DNA from 4 places in the Solibacillus sp. FSL W7-1472 genome. Region 3 is predicted to be linked to each of the others. Evidence: predicted binding sites of a transcription regulator. Region 3 holds the regulator's gene; each other region holds the start of a gene.
The links. Region 3 encodes LexA, which represses DNA repair genes until DNA is damaged. Its sites were predicted from a motif close to CGAACATATGTTCG; they were not measured.

Region 1 (3,813 bases), 1.4 Mb from region 3:
TTAAATCGATACCTGTAAGCGTTTCTAATGTGCGGATGTTACGGCCTTCACGACCGATAATGCGGCCTTTCATCTCATCATTTGGCAGATTTACAACGGACACTGTTGTTTCTGCAACATGGTCAGCTGCAAAGCGTTGTAATGCAAGTGATAAAATTTCTCGAGCCTTTTTGTCTGATTCTTCTTTTGCACGCAATTCTGATTCTTTTGTCATTACAGCGATATCTGTAGAAAGTTCGTTTTCAACTTCCTTCAAGATAACCTCTTTCGCTTCTTCGCGCGTCAGAGCTGCAATGCGCTCAAGCTCAGTTTTTTGACTTGCAACAAGTTGTTCTACTTTGCTTTCCATCTGTTCAATATGCTGTTGTCTGCTTGCCAGAGCTTCTTCCTTACGCTCTAAGCTTATCTCTCTTTTGTTCAGAGTTTCATCTTTGCGGTCAAGGTTTTCTTCTCTTTGCAATAAACGGTTCTCTTGTTTCTGAAGTTCTCCACGACGGTCACGAATGTCATTTTCCGCTTCAGTACGAAATTTGTGAGTTTCATCCTTTGCTTCAAGCAGTGCTTCTTTTTTCAGTGCATCCGCTTCACGTTTCGCGTCTTCCACGATTTGCTCGGCAACATGCTTTGCACCAGTCACTTTTGAATCATTCACGTTTTTCATGTAGAAATAGATAACAGCGACACCGACAGCGAATCCTAGCAAAGCAGGGAGTATCATTTCCATATCGTTTCCCTCCTATGCCTATATATGTCTGATGTTCTTTTAGTCGGCATAATATATCTGAATTATTCAAACATACCGCCTATTCATTTCAAAATTTAGAAATTATACATTTTAATTGTATAGTTCAAAATTAGGTATGTCAAGAATAGCCATGGTTTAAAGGGTTTTTTATATTTTTATGGTCCATTAAGGGACTTCCAGAAATTAGTCTGTATTGGGGTGGCGGGTTACCAATCTTTTCTATAAAGAATCCGGTTAACGCGATTTACGGGCTACCAGGAGGCGGGAAGTTCTAATATAGTTCTAAATGTTCTAATATATTTTTATTTGTTCTAATAAACTTGCGATTTTCTAATATATTCTGTACTTCTTCAAATAAGTCGTCCCGATTTTCAAATATTCTCATCGAATCTTCTAATATGGGGTGGAGCTTTTCTAATATAGCAAACATTTGTTCTAATAAAAAACCCTGCTTTATTTTTCCCACCGGTTTTGCTTAGAAAAATTTAATCAAAGTAGCCTAAGTCAATCTCATTTTCTAATTCCTGCTTCCCATCTTCTAATAACACTCAAAGATCGTCTAATAAAACTCATATTTATTCTAATAAACTCCAACGCTCCCCTGACCCAACAGGTACTTCACCAAAGACCGCTCCACCTTATCCATAAAACCGCCTTTCCCCCACAAAACAAAAACCCAAGCTAAATTCTTCGCTTGGGTCTGTAACATTATTCTTTATCTTTTTCGTCTTCAAATAGTTCTAGTTCGTCCAGTTCTTCTTCAGTTGTATCGTTGGCACCGATTGTGTAGCCTAGTTCGCCGATACCGAAGTGTTGACGGATTTTTTCTGTCACTTCTTCTTTGATTGCAGGGTTTTCTTTGAAGAATTGTTTTACATTTTCACGACCTTGGCCGATTCGTTCGCTGTTGTATGAATACCAAGAACCGCTCTTTTGGATGATATCCAGTTCTGCACCGATGTCGACGATTTCGCCTTCTTTTGAAATCCCTTCGCCGTACATAATATCCACTTCTGCTGTACGGAATGGTGGTGCTACTTTATTTTTTACGACTTTGATTTTTGTTTTGTTACCGATAATTTCTGTACCTTGCTTAATCGCTTCACCGCGTCGTACTTCTAAACGGATAGAAGAGTAGAATTTAAGGGCACGTCCACCTGTTGTTGTTTCCGGGTTACCGAACATAACACCGATTTTTTCACGAACTTGGTTGATGAAGATAGCAAGCGTATTCGATTTATTAATAACACCTGATAATTTACGTAATGCCTGTGACATTAAACGCGCTTGGAGACCCATGTGCGAGTCACCCATTTCGCCCTCGATCTCGGCTTTTGGCACTAATGCTGCTACAGAGTCGATTACGATAATATCAATCGCGCCAGAACGTACTAATGCTTCTGCGATTTCAAGTGCTTGTTCACCTGTATCCGGCTGTGATAATAATAATTCGTCAATGTTAACGCCTAATTTTTGTGCATATACCGGGTCAAGTGCGTGCTCAGCATCGATAAACGCTGCTGTACCGCCGTTTGCCTGAATTTCTGCGATGGCATGTAATGTAACTGTTGTTTTACCAGATGATTCTGGTCCGTAAACTTCTACAATACGTCCGCGCGGGTAGCCGCCTATACCTAATGCTGCATCAATTGCGATAGAGCCTGATGAAGTTGTCTCCATATGACGGTTCGAGTTTTCACCTAACTTCATGACAGAACCTTTACCGAATTGTTTTTCTATTTGTTTTAACGCCATATCTAATGCTGCTTTACGATCGCTCAAACTATTTCCTCCTTAAGAAAAAGCTTTATTTAACTTATGTCTCTATTATACTTGCTAATGAGATAACATTCAAGAAAAAAGCGAACATATTTTCGCTTTTTCTTTGAATGTTTCTAAATGTCTTTAAATCACTGATCAAATTGTCTTTTTCATTAGAATACAACAACTAAATCAGCTTTTTGTAACCTTGATTCGCTAATTCTCTCATTAAATAGCTGAATGTAAACTTCACTGCGCGGATTCGGTTCGTATTTCTTGAACCGGTTAATTGTAGTCGGTACGTGAGCGGTTCTGTGTCACCGATCTTAATGCCAACCCAGATTGATCCTGCAGGCTGTCCGTCATGATCACCCGGTCCTGCTGCTCCCGTCAACCCAACGCCGATATCTGTACCGAACTTTTCACGGACTTGTGTTGCCATTGCTGCTGCACATTCACTGCTGACGATGCCTTTTTCATCAAGCAGTTCACCGGAAACACCGAGGTGCTTAATTTTTGCTTCTTTCGTATACGTCACAACACCGCCGATTAATGCAGATCCAACACCCGGGATTTCTGCCAGCTCCGACTGGAACAGACCGGCCGTTAAACTTTCGGCAGCGGAAACTGTTAATTCATTTTCAAGAAGCATTTGCACAAGCTTGAAACCTAATGATTCATCATTTACGCCATAATAGTATTCTCCGACGATATCGAGAATTTCACGTTTCTTTAACTCGATTAGACGGAATGCCTGTTGTTCGTTTTGTGCTTTTGCCGTAATGCGCAATGTAACTTCACCATCTGAAGCAAGCGGGGCAACTGTAGGATTTGTCTGTTCCTCCAAAATACTCTGTATACGGGTTTCCAGATCTGCTTCACCGATCCCGTAAAAACGTAGTACATGCGATAAAATTACGCCGCCGTCATGTAAAAGTGCCGCAAGTTTTGGCTTCGTTTCATATTGGAACATCGGCTCAAGTTCTTTTGGCGGACCCGGCAGTAAAATATAAATGCGGTCATTTTCCTCCAAAAACATCCCCGGTGCCATCCCATGCTGATTCAACAAGACCTCGCAGCCATCCAGTACTAGCGCCTGTTTTCGGTTGTTTTCCGTCATCGGTCGTCTTTGCTTCGAGAAAAATTCCTCAATCGCAAACAGCGCCGTTTCATCAAACACTAACGTACGATTCAAATGCTTCGCAATCGCTTCCTTCGTCAGATCATCCTTTGTCGGACCTAAACCACCTGAGAAAATAATTACATCCGCGCGCTGTTCCGCAATTTTGATCGCCTCTAGTAGCCGC
Region 2 (3,813 bases), 2.0 Mb from region 3:
CAACAATAGCCTGCAGTGCATCCGGCATATACATCATATCCATGTACGTACCTTCCGCAATATACGATGTGTAGCGTCCTTCCAAGATTGCTTTATAATAAATATCTACCGCATAGTCCGTCGTTCCTCCACCAGGTGGCGTCACATACGAAATCAGCCCCGGGAAACGGACACCCCGTGTATCCAGCCCAAAGCGTGTGTAGTAGTAGTCGCATAACAATTCGCCTGCTACTTTATTGACACCGTACATCGTTGTTGGACGTTGCAGTGTATCTTGTGGTGTATTGTCCTTTGGCGTAGAAGGACCAAATGCGCCGATTGAGCTTGGCGTAAAAAACTGCATATCAAGTTCACGCGCCACTTCAAGTGCATTCATTAAACCGCCCATATTTAAATTCCAGGCGAAAACTGGATTTTTTTCTGCTGTTGCCGAGAGTAATGCAGCCATGTGTATCATCGTGTCTGCACCAAAATCATGGGCAAGTGTGTGCATGCGTTTCCCATCTGTTACATCCAATACTTCAAATGGACCTTCATGCTGATCAATCTTTCGAATATCTGTTGCCAATACATTATCTGTGCCATACGTATGACGTAATTTCTCTACTAATTCCGAACCAATTTGACCCAAAGCACCGGTCACCATAATTTTCTTCACGCTGAAGCCTCCCTATCCTTTAAAAGACAATTTTCAGCCTGTTACCGCTGAATATACCGTCTATTATTTCTCATCTATTAAAACAAATGTCCTTGTGGAAAATACATAGAACCATCCGTAAAACTTGATGTTCAAACATTTTCATGAAATTCATTATATGGTGTTCTTTTCTAAAAAACAATATTTAAAAAATATTCTTTTTCAGCAATACATTTGTACGTGTGAAATATTCGAATAGTGAAATTGCTTTTATATGGGTGGTTCTCGTTGTAAAATTGAGAGAAATTAAATTCTCCTGAAAGTCTACTCATCTAAGAGCGCTTCATAAATATGGTGGAACTGAATTCTTTCGCTGTTTGCCAGCTTGACGTATTGTTCGTGGATGTTGATTTTTTGAATTGCTCCGGAAACTGTATAAAGGCCTGTTTGCTCCCATACTTTTAGTTGGATCGGGCAATGCTCTGTGTAGGCTCGCTGCAGATTGATGTTAATTTGTTCTAACTGGGCTTCGTCGAGTTGGGGTTGGGTAACAATTGTGTCCTCTTCCTGCCATTCACGCAATAGTTGGACATGCTCCGGCAGCATCATTGCGTTCCATTTAATTGCTCCTCTATCTTTGTTCATCGCCTTCACTCCTTATTGTTTATGCCCGCCTACTAATTTAGCCCGTGTCAGTGCAGTACCTGCTTCCGTATAGGAAACAGCACGCAAAATCGCTGTTGTTCCGTATTTTGTACGTAAACGGTCCATCGTTTCTCCGAGCTTGCGGTTGCGCCACCTCATCTCATCAAACAGACTGAGCTGCATCGAATATTCACTTTCAATATTGCTTAATGTAATCGTAACTTTGCGCGCCGGTCGTTCTGCATAAAATTCGTCGAGCAGCTGCTTGCACACTTCGAAAATTTTCATTGTATCGTTTGTCGGCTCATCGATTGTGCGGGAACGATGAAATCCGCCTCCGAAGGCATCTTTACTGTAGCTAAGCCCTAATGAAATCGTCCGCCCGATTTTTTTCGCTTCCCGCGCCCGCCTTGCCACGTCTTCACACATTTCCAGCAATACGACTAAAATTTCATTTCGGCTGCGATAATCGCGCATAAGCATTTGGCCTTTCCCGAAGCTGATCTGCCCTTGCATAATCGGTGCTCCGACTGTCGAATGATCGATTCCCCATGCGTGGTAATAAAGCTGGTTGCCGAGAACACCGAAGCGCTTTTCAAGTAACGCTAAATCGGCATGCGCCAAATCATAGACAGAGTAAATCCCCATATGGTTCAGCGTTCTTTCCGTTCGGCTACCGATGCCCCACATTGTAGATAGCGGCATGATCGGCCACAGTTTTTCCGGTACATCATTATATGTCCATTTCGCAAATCCCGTCTTTTTTGCTTCGATGTCGAGCGCCAGTTTTGCCATCAGCATATTTGGGCCAAAACCGACTGCACATGGAATTTCAAATTGATTGTAAACGAGCTGCTGAATGTATTTTGCCGTTTCTTCGGGCGGTCCCCATAACTTTTCTGTTCCGGTTAAATCGATAAAACTCTCGTCGACGCTATATACATGAATGGCCTCTTTTGGAACGAACTCATTGAACAGACGTGTAATTTCCATTGATATGCGAATAAATAACGACATCCGCGGCTCAAAAAGGCGAATATCCGGATGTGGCGGGATTTCGTATAATCGCGAACCTGTGCGAATATTAAAGCGCTTTTTCATCGGAGGGGACGCTGCAAGCACAACACTTCCCTTTTGCTGAAAATTTCCGACAATCGCAATCGGGACTTCCATTACATTTAAATTTTCAACCGATGCAATACAGCTTGCATAAAAACTGCGCATATCAATACAAATAATCGAACGTTCCGGCGCATTTTCATACATAAAGCTCATCTCCTTATATCGAACGTTTGTTCTTATATTAAAATGAGACGTGTGAGATGGCAAGTGGAAAGTAGTGGCTGTTTTGGTTGTTAGGGATTTTTTTTCGGTATGAAAGAGTTATTTTGCTGCTTAATGTAAAAAAGCGCACTGGCATTATCCAGTACGCTTCTAAAACTTATTCTTTTATTACTTTTTCATAAAGACCTGGACGGCGATCTTCGTATACAGGGATGCGGCCGCGCACTTCATCGACCGTTGAAAAATCAACGTCAATAATCGCCAGCTCCTCATCTTCTGCGCCTGTCCAAAGCACCTCGCCCCATGGTCCGATAATCATCGACTGGCCATTAAAATTTTCCACTTTACGGGCAATACGATTTACCGCAACGACGAAGCACTGATTTTCAATCGCACGCGCCTGCAGTAATATTTTCCAGTGATCAATACGTGGTGTCGGCCACTGTGCTGGTATGAACAGTACCTTAGCACCGTCCAATGCATGAGAGCGCAGCCATTCCGGGAAGCGGATATCGTAGCAAATCGCTCCGCCCGCTTCGAGCTCACCTAATGCGAAACGGTTCATGTTACTGCCGGATTCCAAATATAAATGCTCATCCATTAAGCGGAATAAATGCACTTTACTGTACTCGCCGACTAATTCACCATCGCAATTGTACGTATACATCGTATTGTAAAACTTATCATTACGCTTCACCGATACCGAACCGCCTACAATATGTACCGCCAATTCTTTTGAAAGACTGCTTAAAAATGCTTTTGTACGTTTACCATTTTCGTCTGCCAGCTCTTCAAGTTTTTCGAGCGCATAGCCCGTATTCCACATTTCCGGCAATACGACGATTTCAGCACCGCCTGCTACCGCTTCGCGAATAAACTTCTCCGCGCGTTCATAGTTTTCATCTACCTTGCCAAAACCAACATTCAACTGAATACAACCAATTTTCATAACTGCCACCGCCTTAAAAATTCCGTGCGAATCAATTTTCGCTTATTCGTACTCATTGTAACATCTCACTTCAAGTTGTCAAAATCTTCACTTTACTTAAGTGAAGTTTTAGACTAACATTAACCTTACTATTTTTCAGAGGTGATAAAAAATGATTGAATTCTCGAAAAAGCTGCAACAGTTACCACAACAGTTTTTCGCAGCACTTGTAAACAAAGTAAATGAAGCGCTTGCTGAAGGGCGCGATGTCATTAATTTAGGTCAGGGAAATCCGGACCAGCCGACACCGGCACATATT
Region 3 (3,813 bases):
ATAAATTACTGCTTTAGTTTTTATCATTGTTCCCTCTCACTACTTTAATCGATTGCATATCAGTGGATTCATTCAGCTGGGCAATGTATTGTGAATCTTTTTCTACAGGTACAACCAGTACTTGTCCTAAAACAACTTTTTCATCCAGCAATCCGTTTTCCTTTTTCACTTCATCGATCCAATCATGCTTAGCCATTTTACCACGGTATTGTTCTGCCAACGACCATAAAGTATCGCCATGCTCTATGCTAACGTGTTCGTATAATTCTATTTTATCGTCCTGCATCATGAATAAAGCAATCATAAGTACAGAGAATAGTAGAAACATTGATGTAAAGCCATTTAGTTTAGTTTTTTTCATTTGTAAAACCCTCTTTCGAATATATGTTCGGAATATTTGTTCTCATAATAATACGAACATATGTTTTTGTCAACCGTTTTTTCGAACTTATGTTTGCATTCGTGTTCGCATACTGCTATACTTACTTTAAGAAAAATAGCATGATAAAGAGGTGAGTTAGTTGACACAAAAAATTTCAAAGCGGCAGCAGGCTATTCTAACTTTTATAAAAGAGGAAGTTCGTTCTAAAGGCTATCCGCCATCAGTACGCGAAATTGGAGAAGCGGTAGGTTTAGCTTCCAGTTCAACTGTCCACGGGCATTTAGCTCGTTTAGAAAGTAAAGGGCTTATCCGTCGTGACCCTACTAAACCGCGTGCCATTGAAATATTGGACCAGGAAGAGATGAACATCACCAAACAAGGTGTCATCCATGTTCCGTTAATCGGTAAAGTTACAGCTGGTCTGCCTATTTCCGCAATCGAGGATATTCAGGAATATTTCCCGTTGCCGGATGCTTACGGCTCACCGGAAGAAGAACTATTTATGCTTGAAATTATGGGTGAATCCATGATTGAAGCCGGAATTTTAAATGGGGATTATGTAATCGTCAAAAAAACGTCTACCGCGAACAATGGAGAGATTGTTGTAGCAATGACGGAAGATGATGAAGCGACAGTCAAACGCTTTTACAAAGAAAAAACTCATTTCCGCTTACAGCCTGAGAACAGTTCAATGGAGCCGATCATTGTCAATCAGGTTTCTATTTTAGGTAAAGTAGTCGGCCTCTATCGAAATATTCATTAATCAGAAGCTTGCCATTCTAATAGAATCGGCAAGTTTTTTAATGGAATAAAAAAACTCAGCCGTAAACGACTGAGCCTTTTATTACTTATGGCATGCTTCTATAAAACTTTTAAATAAGCGCTGTGCATAAACATCCCCGTTTGGCGCCAATTCTTCCGGGTGCCATTGTACCGCCACACAATACGGATGGGAATTGTGTTCAATTCCTTCAATAATGCCGTCTTTCGCAACTGCCGAAACAAGAAGTCCTTCCCCTAACTTTCCTACAGATTGATGGTGAAAAGTGTTAACACGGAATGTTTCTTCTGTAAAAATCTCCTTAAATTTCGGTGTCTTCACTTCAACGGTATGTGCCAATTCTCCACGCTTTGAAGGTTGTTTATGTAAGATTGTATTCTCTACCTGTGATGGTATATCCTGAATTATCGTACCTCCGAATGCAACATTCATAATTTGTTGTCCACGGCAAATACCTAGAACAGGCATTTGTCTTTTAAAGGCTGCCTTCATTAATAAAAGATCGCTGTCATCACGCTTTCTAACAACACTACCGATATGACGGTGCGGTTCCTCATTAAACAATAATGGATCGATATCCGCTCCACCAATTAATACGAGGCCATCAACTAAATTTAATACTGCTTCTACGTTTTCTTCCGTAGCATTCGGTATACAAATTGGTATACCCCCCGCTAGTTCTATCGACGTCAAATATGCGTTGTTTATATCCAATTTCTTGTCAAAATCATACATTGTTAATCCAATAATCGGTTTCATTCATTCTATCCCCTTACAATTTAAAGATAATTCCAATTATTTAAATTATACTATTTCGTTAAGCTAAGTTACTACAAAAATATAAAAGGATTGCCTGATTGCAACCCTTTCCCTTTTAAACAATTTCCAGTTGTTTTATAAAATACTGTTTAATTTCTTTCCAGTTGTTCACACGCATGAAACCTTCTTCTGATCGATTGTACGGCATCGAATACAATATACCTGTTCCTTTAAATGACTTGAGTTGGCGTGGGCTATCGTCAATTAAATAATCAGTATGTATTACCGCTTTATTTCCACAAAACACTATGTTCTGTGTTTTAATAAATGGTAAATACTCCATTAACCAATCGTACTTCGCTGTAAATGACCCGGGTACATCCATGGCAGCTGTCGCAATATAAATCTCATAATGCTCCTGCAGCTCTCGAATGACATCAATTGCATCTTCATCCAGTACTTTTAAATCTCTGAAATAGCCGGGCTCATTTAATAGAGCAAATAATTTTTTCGCATCTTCTCTAGGTAAATCGCGCTGTGTCGTCAGAAGAAATTCTTCATCGGTAAAATTTGTCCCGAAATTCTCGTTATATGTAACACATAATTTCGAATAAAAGTCAGCCAGCACCTGGTCCATATCGATGGCAATGCTTTTTTTCATGTAATAGCCTCCTTGAAAATTCCTAATTTTAGTTTATACAATTGTATGGCGAAAAAACAAGGTATAACTCTTTACAATTAACAGCGTACATATTTACGTTTAAAGCCGATTCGTCCTTTTTCCACCTGTTTTTCTATTTCAGCAAAAGCGTGCAGCAAACCCGGCTTTTTCCCTTCACGTTTCGTTTCAATTGGCCCGATTTCCTTAGCGAATTGGACAGCCTCTTCATGTAGAGGTTTAAATGAAACACCTACTGTCATGACAAAGTTATTCATTGCTACTTGTGTACGTGGTGGTGCTTGACGGATATTTTGTTTTACATACTCAAGCATACCCAATAATTTTTCTTTTGAAAATTCTTCATCTTTACGATTGCCGAGCTGCCAGCAGTAACAATGCCAACCTGCCGACATTTTTAGTTCCTCACCACTTGCAATCCATTTATCGCTTACTTCTTGCGCAATATCGGATTCAGCCAAAGTCACTGCAACAACATAATCGGAAATCATATAAAAATAGGCTTGTTCAATCCAGCGATCGTAATCTTCTTCAGTCATTGCTTTCGGATCCGCAATAACCCCGGCAAAATACATTGCATCATAGTTGCCTGTCGCATAAAGCTGTTCAGCCAGCTCCTGATTTATTTTTATTTGTTTTACATACGGTTTCATCGAGCCAGTCGTTACACCGAATAACGGCTCCTTTGCTCCATTGGACATATAAATCTTTTTTGTACGCTCTTTACCCAATGCCTCTAATTCTTGCATCATTGTATCAAGTTTCATAATAGCCTCCTTATGTTCAATCGGTAAATTTTAATCCTTCTTATTATACGATTTATATACTTATCATTCCAAGGTACTGAAGCATTGGTGATCGCACATTTAAAATTTTTAAAAAATTGGCAATTGATTTAACCGAATAATAAAGCAACCTCTGAACAGAATAATGTCAGGAGGTGATTTTGATGTCAAAAAATAAAAACATCAATAACAAGAATAACGCCGAATTCGGAATGGAAACGGATGTTAACCAAGTAATGCAGCAAAACCAAAAAGCTGAAGCTAAAAAGCAACAAGCTTCTGGTGCGTTTGCAAATAGCGGTTTGCAGAAGAAACTGAATTCAATGAATGCTGAGTTTGGTATGGAAACAAACGTTAACCAGGTGAAACAGCAAAACCAGCAAGCTGAAGCTAAAAAGCAACAAGCTTCTGGTGTGTTTACAAACAG
Region 4 (3,813 bases), 1.7 Mb from region 3:
AACTAGGCAAAGAACTAGCCGAATTCCAGACAAAAATGGAAGAGTTCGAACTGCAAATGCTGTTGTCAGAACCATACGACAAAAACAATGCCATTCTGGAACTGCATCCAGGTGCAGGTGGTACAGAGTCACAGGACTGGGGCTCGATGCTATTACGTATGTACACACGCTGGGCAGAGAAGCGAGGCTTTAAAGTAACGACAATCGACTATTTACCTGGTGATGAAGCCGGCATTAAATCGGTTACACTGCAAATTTCGGGCCATAATGCGTACGGCTATTTGAAAGCGGAAAAAGGCGTTCACCGTCTAGTACGTATTTCACCGTTCGATTCTTCAGGCCGCCGTCATACATCGTTCGTATCATGTGATGTTATGCCAGAGTTCAATGATGAAATTGAAATCGATATACGAACTGAAGATTTAAAAGTCGATACGTACCGCGCAACGGGTGCCGGTGGCCAGCATATTAACACGACAGACTCAGCTGTACGTATTACCCATCTTCCAACAGGTGTCGTTGTACAATGTCAGTCAGAACGTTCACAAATTAAAAACCGTGATGCGGCAATGAAAATGCTGAAATCGAAGCTGTATCAGCTGGAAATCGAAAAGCAGCAGGCACAGCTGGATGAAATTCGCGGTGAGCAGAAAGAAATCGGCTGGGGCTCGCAAATTCGTTCATATGTATTCCATCCGTATTCAATGGTAAAAGATCACCGTACAAGCGCCGAAACAGGGAATGTAGGCGCTGTAATGGACGGCGATCTGGATATTTTCATTACAGCCTATTTACGATCAAAAATTTCATATTAATACCTTCCATGTCGAAGAAAATGAAAACCGTGCCTTAGTAAATAAACTAAGGCACGGTTTTTTTTAGTGAAATTTAAGCTAGGTGTTTATTTTCCACTTGTCAAATATAAAAAAATATGTGAAAATACATATACGAACAAACGTTCTTATTAATTGGAGGTATTCGTATGCTGCAAATTCCTTCTAAAACGATTCCGTATTATGAGGCAGGGATTTATTTGCCGTTGCTGTTAATTATTCTTGGGAAGGATTACTCAATAGTGGAGCAAAGTCCGTTCAAATTTAAAAATCCCTATTTGCAATTAATCGATGCTGTACGTATCAAAATAGAGCATGACTTAAAAGAAACGAAGGACTATTTTAAACTTCATCAGATGCGCTTAGTGAGAGGCAAAACGGATGATTTGTTTACCGAGTATCATTTTTACTTTGGGGGAGTCATGGAGTGTAGAAGATATTCGAATATTCGCCTTCGTAATCAAAGTGAGTTACTTCTTGCTGAATATTTTAAAAAAAACTGATGCTCTTATAAGATACTATTGCGCTGTAAAAGCAGATATTTATAGTACATCGCAGCGCGCACATATTGCTGGTTGAATGATTTCATATTGATGTCCAGACTAATTTCAGTATTATCTACAAAAGTTACGAGCGTTTTATCCCCGTCTTCACTAATATTAATAATAGGATTCAAGGATATCCAAATATTTTGAGGTGAATACGGCGAAAACAGCGGGAACAAAATGCACGGGTCCCCGAAATCATAGGCCACCATGATCGGCAATTTATGTTTATTCTCTCCGAAAAATCCCCTCGCCTGATATTTGCTAGCATCATAGGAACTTCCATGCAGACGACATGTATCGCGAATAATTTTTAGAGGCTTATACGGAGAGGTAGATTTGCCGTACTTGTCCAATATAGTAGTGTGAATTTTATCTCGATGCTGATAGGACTTCAAACAAAAGGTGGAATTAGAAATAATGTAATTGGAATTTCGTGTTAAATTACTGATCATTTTGCATCCCCTATCTTTCCTACTTTTTTAATCGCTTAAATTTTCACTATACATCTAAACTACTGCATAAAGTGCTAAAAATCAACATTATATTTAGAAAATTCTGTCATATGATAATTTTTCAGAATATATTGCAAATTGTATGATTTTTAACTTATAATGGTTAAAAGAGGTCGAGGTGATATCGATGGATAAATATTATTCGTATACAGACTTTTTAAAAGCGGTTAGTCAGCAGTCCACTGAACATCATGCAGAGAAGCTATTGAATGAAATTTATTTAGATTTATTTATTAGTCGGTTGCAGCGGATGCAACGTATTGAACAATTAAAGTTACTTATCGATACATCGTTAGATCAAAAGAACGAACAAGCATTTTACAGCTATACTACAGAGTTAAAAGAGTTATTGGAAACTGTTTCGTAAAAGCCACCCTATTCCAGGTGGTTTTTTTTATGGGCAAAATCCGGGCTCAGGTTGTTTTCTAATATATGATGGAAAGACTCTAATAAAATAAAAATAGTTCTAATAAATTGGTTATTTTCCAATAAAAAGGATAATTCTTCTAATAAGTGCTCGGGATTTTCAAATAACCGGCTCGAATCTTCAAATAAGTCACCGTACTTTTCTAATATCCACCACAAAAGTTCTAATAAAACCAACAACGCGCATCTAAAACGCTAACGCCACACTAAATTCGAATGTACGTTCGCAATTTTATCGTAAATTAAAAACGGGTATGTTAAAATAGAAGATACCATAAGTGACAGAAAGGACAATCTAAATATGACAGAAACTTTTACAATAAAGTCCGCCTATCAGCCTGCCGGGGATCAGCCGGAAGCGATTAAACAGCTCATACAGGGAGTTAAAGAAGGCAAGCGTCACCAGACATTGCTTGGGGCGACAGGTACGGGTAAAACATTTACGATTTCCAATGTAATTAAAGAAGTGAATAAGCCGACGCTTGTGATGGCACACAATAAAACACTGGCCGGCCAATTATATAGTGAGTTTAAAGAATTTTTCCCGGATAATGCAGTTGAATATTTCGTCAGCTACTATGACTATTTCCAGCCGGAAGCGTATGTACCGCAAACCGATACGTACATTGAAAAGGATTCAAGTATTAATGAAGAAATCGATAAATTGCGCCACTCGGCAACGACTGCTTTGTTTGAACGGAAAGATGTCATTGTTATCGCATCCGTATCGTGTATTTACGGTCTCGGTAATCCGGAAGAATATCGTGAAATGGTCGTTTCAATTCGTACAGGGATGGAAATCGAGCGCAATCAGCTATTGCGGAAACTAGTCGACATTCAATATGAACGTAATGATATTAACTTTACACGCGGTACGTTCCGAGTGCGCGGGGATGTTGTCGAAATTTTTCCGGCTTCACGCGATGAACACTGTATCCGAATCGAGTTTTTCGGAGATGAAGTTGACCGGATTCGTGAAGTGGATGCACTGACGGGCGAAATTTTAGGGGACCGTCAGCATGTAGCTATTTTCCCTGCATCCCACTTCGTTACCCGTGAAGAGAAAATGAAAATTGCCATAGAAAATATCGAAAAAGAGCTGGAGGAGCGTCTTACAACATTGCGTTCGGAAGACCGTTTACTGGAAGCGCAGCGCCTGGAGCAACGGACAAATTACGATCTGGAAATGATGAAGGAAATGGGCTTCTGCTCAGGTATCGAAAACTATTCGCGCCATTTAACATTGCGTGAAGCAGGGGCGACGCCGTATACATTACTTGATTACTTCCCGGAAGACTTTTTGCTTGTCGTTGATGAAAGCCATGTTACATTACCGCAAGTACGTGGTATGTATAATGGAGACCAGGCTCGTAAAGGAGTATTGGTCGAGCATGGCTTCCGTCTGCCGTCCGCACTCGATAACCGTCCGCTAATGTTTGACGAGTTTCAATCGAAAGTAAGCCAGGCCATTTATGTATCGGCAACACCAGGACC

Region 1: the regulator LexA is predicted to act here: its motif matches at 2,609-2,622, upstream of recA (recombinase RecA).
Region 2: the regulator LexA is predicted to act here: its motif matches at 2,568-2,581, upstream of MKY07_RS02540 (UV damage repair protein UvrX).
Region 4: the regulator LexA is predicted to act here: its motif matches at 2,533-2,546, upstream of uvrB (excinuclease ABC subunit UvrB).

What each region holds. Positions count from the first base shown of each region.
Region 1 is NZ_CP150208.1:1,104,524-1,108,336, reverse strand. It holds gene rny (ribonuclease Y) at 1-724, opposite strand, end outside; gene recA (recombinase RecA) at 1,454-2,527, opposite strand; gene MKY07_RS05290 (competence/damage-inducible protein A) at 2,694-3,813, opposite strand, start outside.
Region 2 is NZ_CP150208.1:507,232-511,044, reverse strand. It holds gene MKY07_RS02550 (L-threonine 3-dehydrogenase) at 1-658, opposite strand, end outside; gene MKY07_RS02545 (YolD-like family protein) at 962-1,282, opposite strand; gene MKY07_RS02540 (UV damage repair protein UvrX) at 1,295-2,548, opposite strand; gene MKY07_RS02535 (carbon-nitrogen family hydrolase) at 2,724-3,515, opposite strand; gene MKY07_RS02530 (pyridoxal phosphate-dependent aminotransferase) at 3,670-3,813, shown strand, end outside.
Region 3 is NZ_CP150208.1:2,493,679-2,497,491, forward strand. It holds gene MKY07_RS12425 (recombinase family protein) at 1-27, opposite strand, end outside; gene MKY07_RS12430 (LysM peptidoglycan-binding domain-containing protein) at 14-361, opposite strand; gene lexA (transcriptional repressor LexA) at 522-1,145, shown strand; gene MKY07_RS12440 (gamma-glutamyl-gamma-aminobutyrate hydrolase family protein) at 1,227-1,922, opposite strand; gene MKY07_RS12445 (5'-3'-deoxyribonucleotidase) at 2,038-2,583, opposite strand; gene MKY07_RS12450 (DNA alkylation repair protein) at 2,661-3,368, opposite strand; gene MKY07_RS12455 (gamma-type small acid-soluble spore protein) at 3,551-3,813, shown strand, end outside.
Region 4 is NZ_CP150208.1:744,507-748,319, forward strand. It holds one part of gene prfB (peptide chain release factor 2) at 1-815, shown strand, start outside; gene MKY07_RS03550 (hypothetical protein) at 983-1,336, shown strand; gene MKY07_RS03555 (competence protein ComK) at 1,342-1,833, opposite strand; gene MKY07_RS03560 (IDEAL domain-containing protein) at 2,021-2,260, shown strand; gene uvrB (excinuclease ABC subunit UvrB) at 2,621-3,813, shown strand, end outside.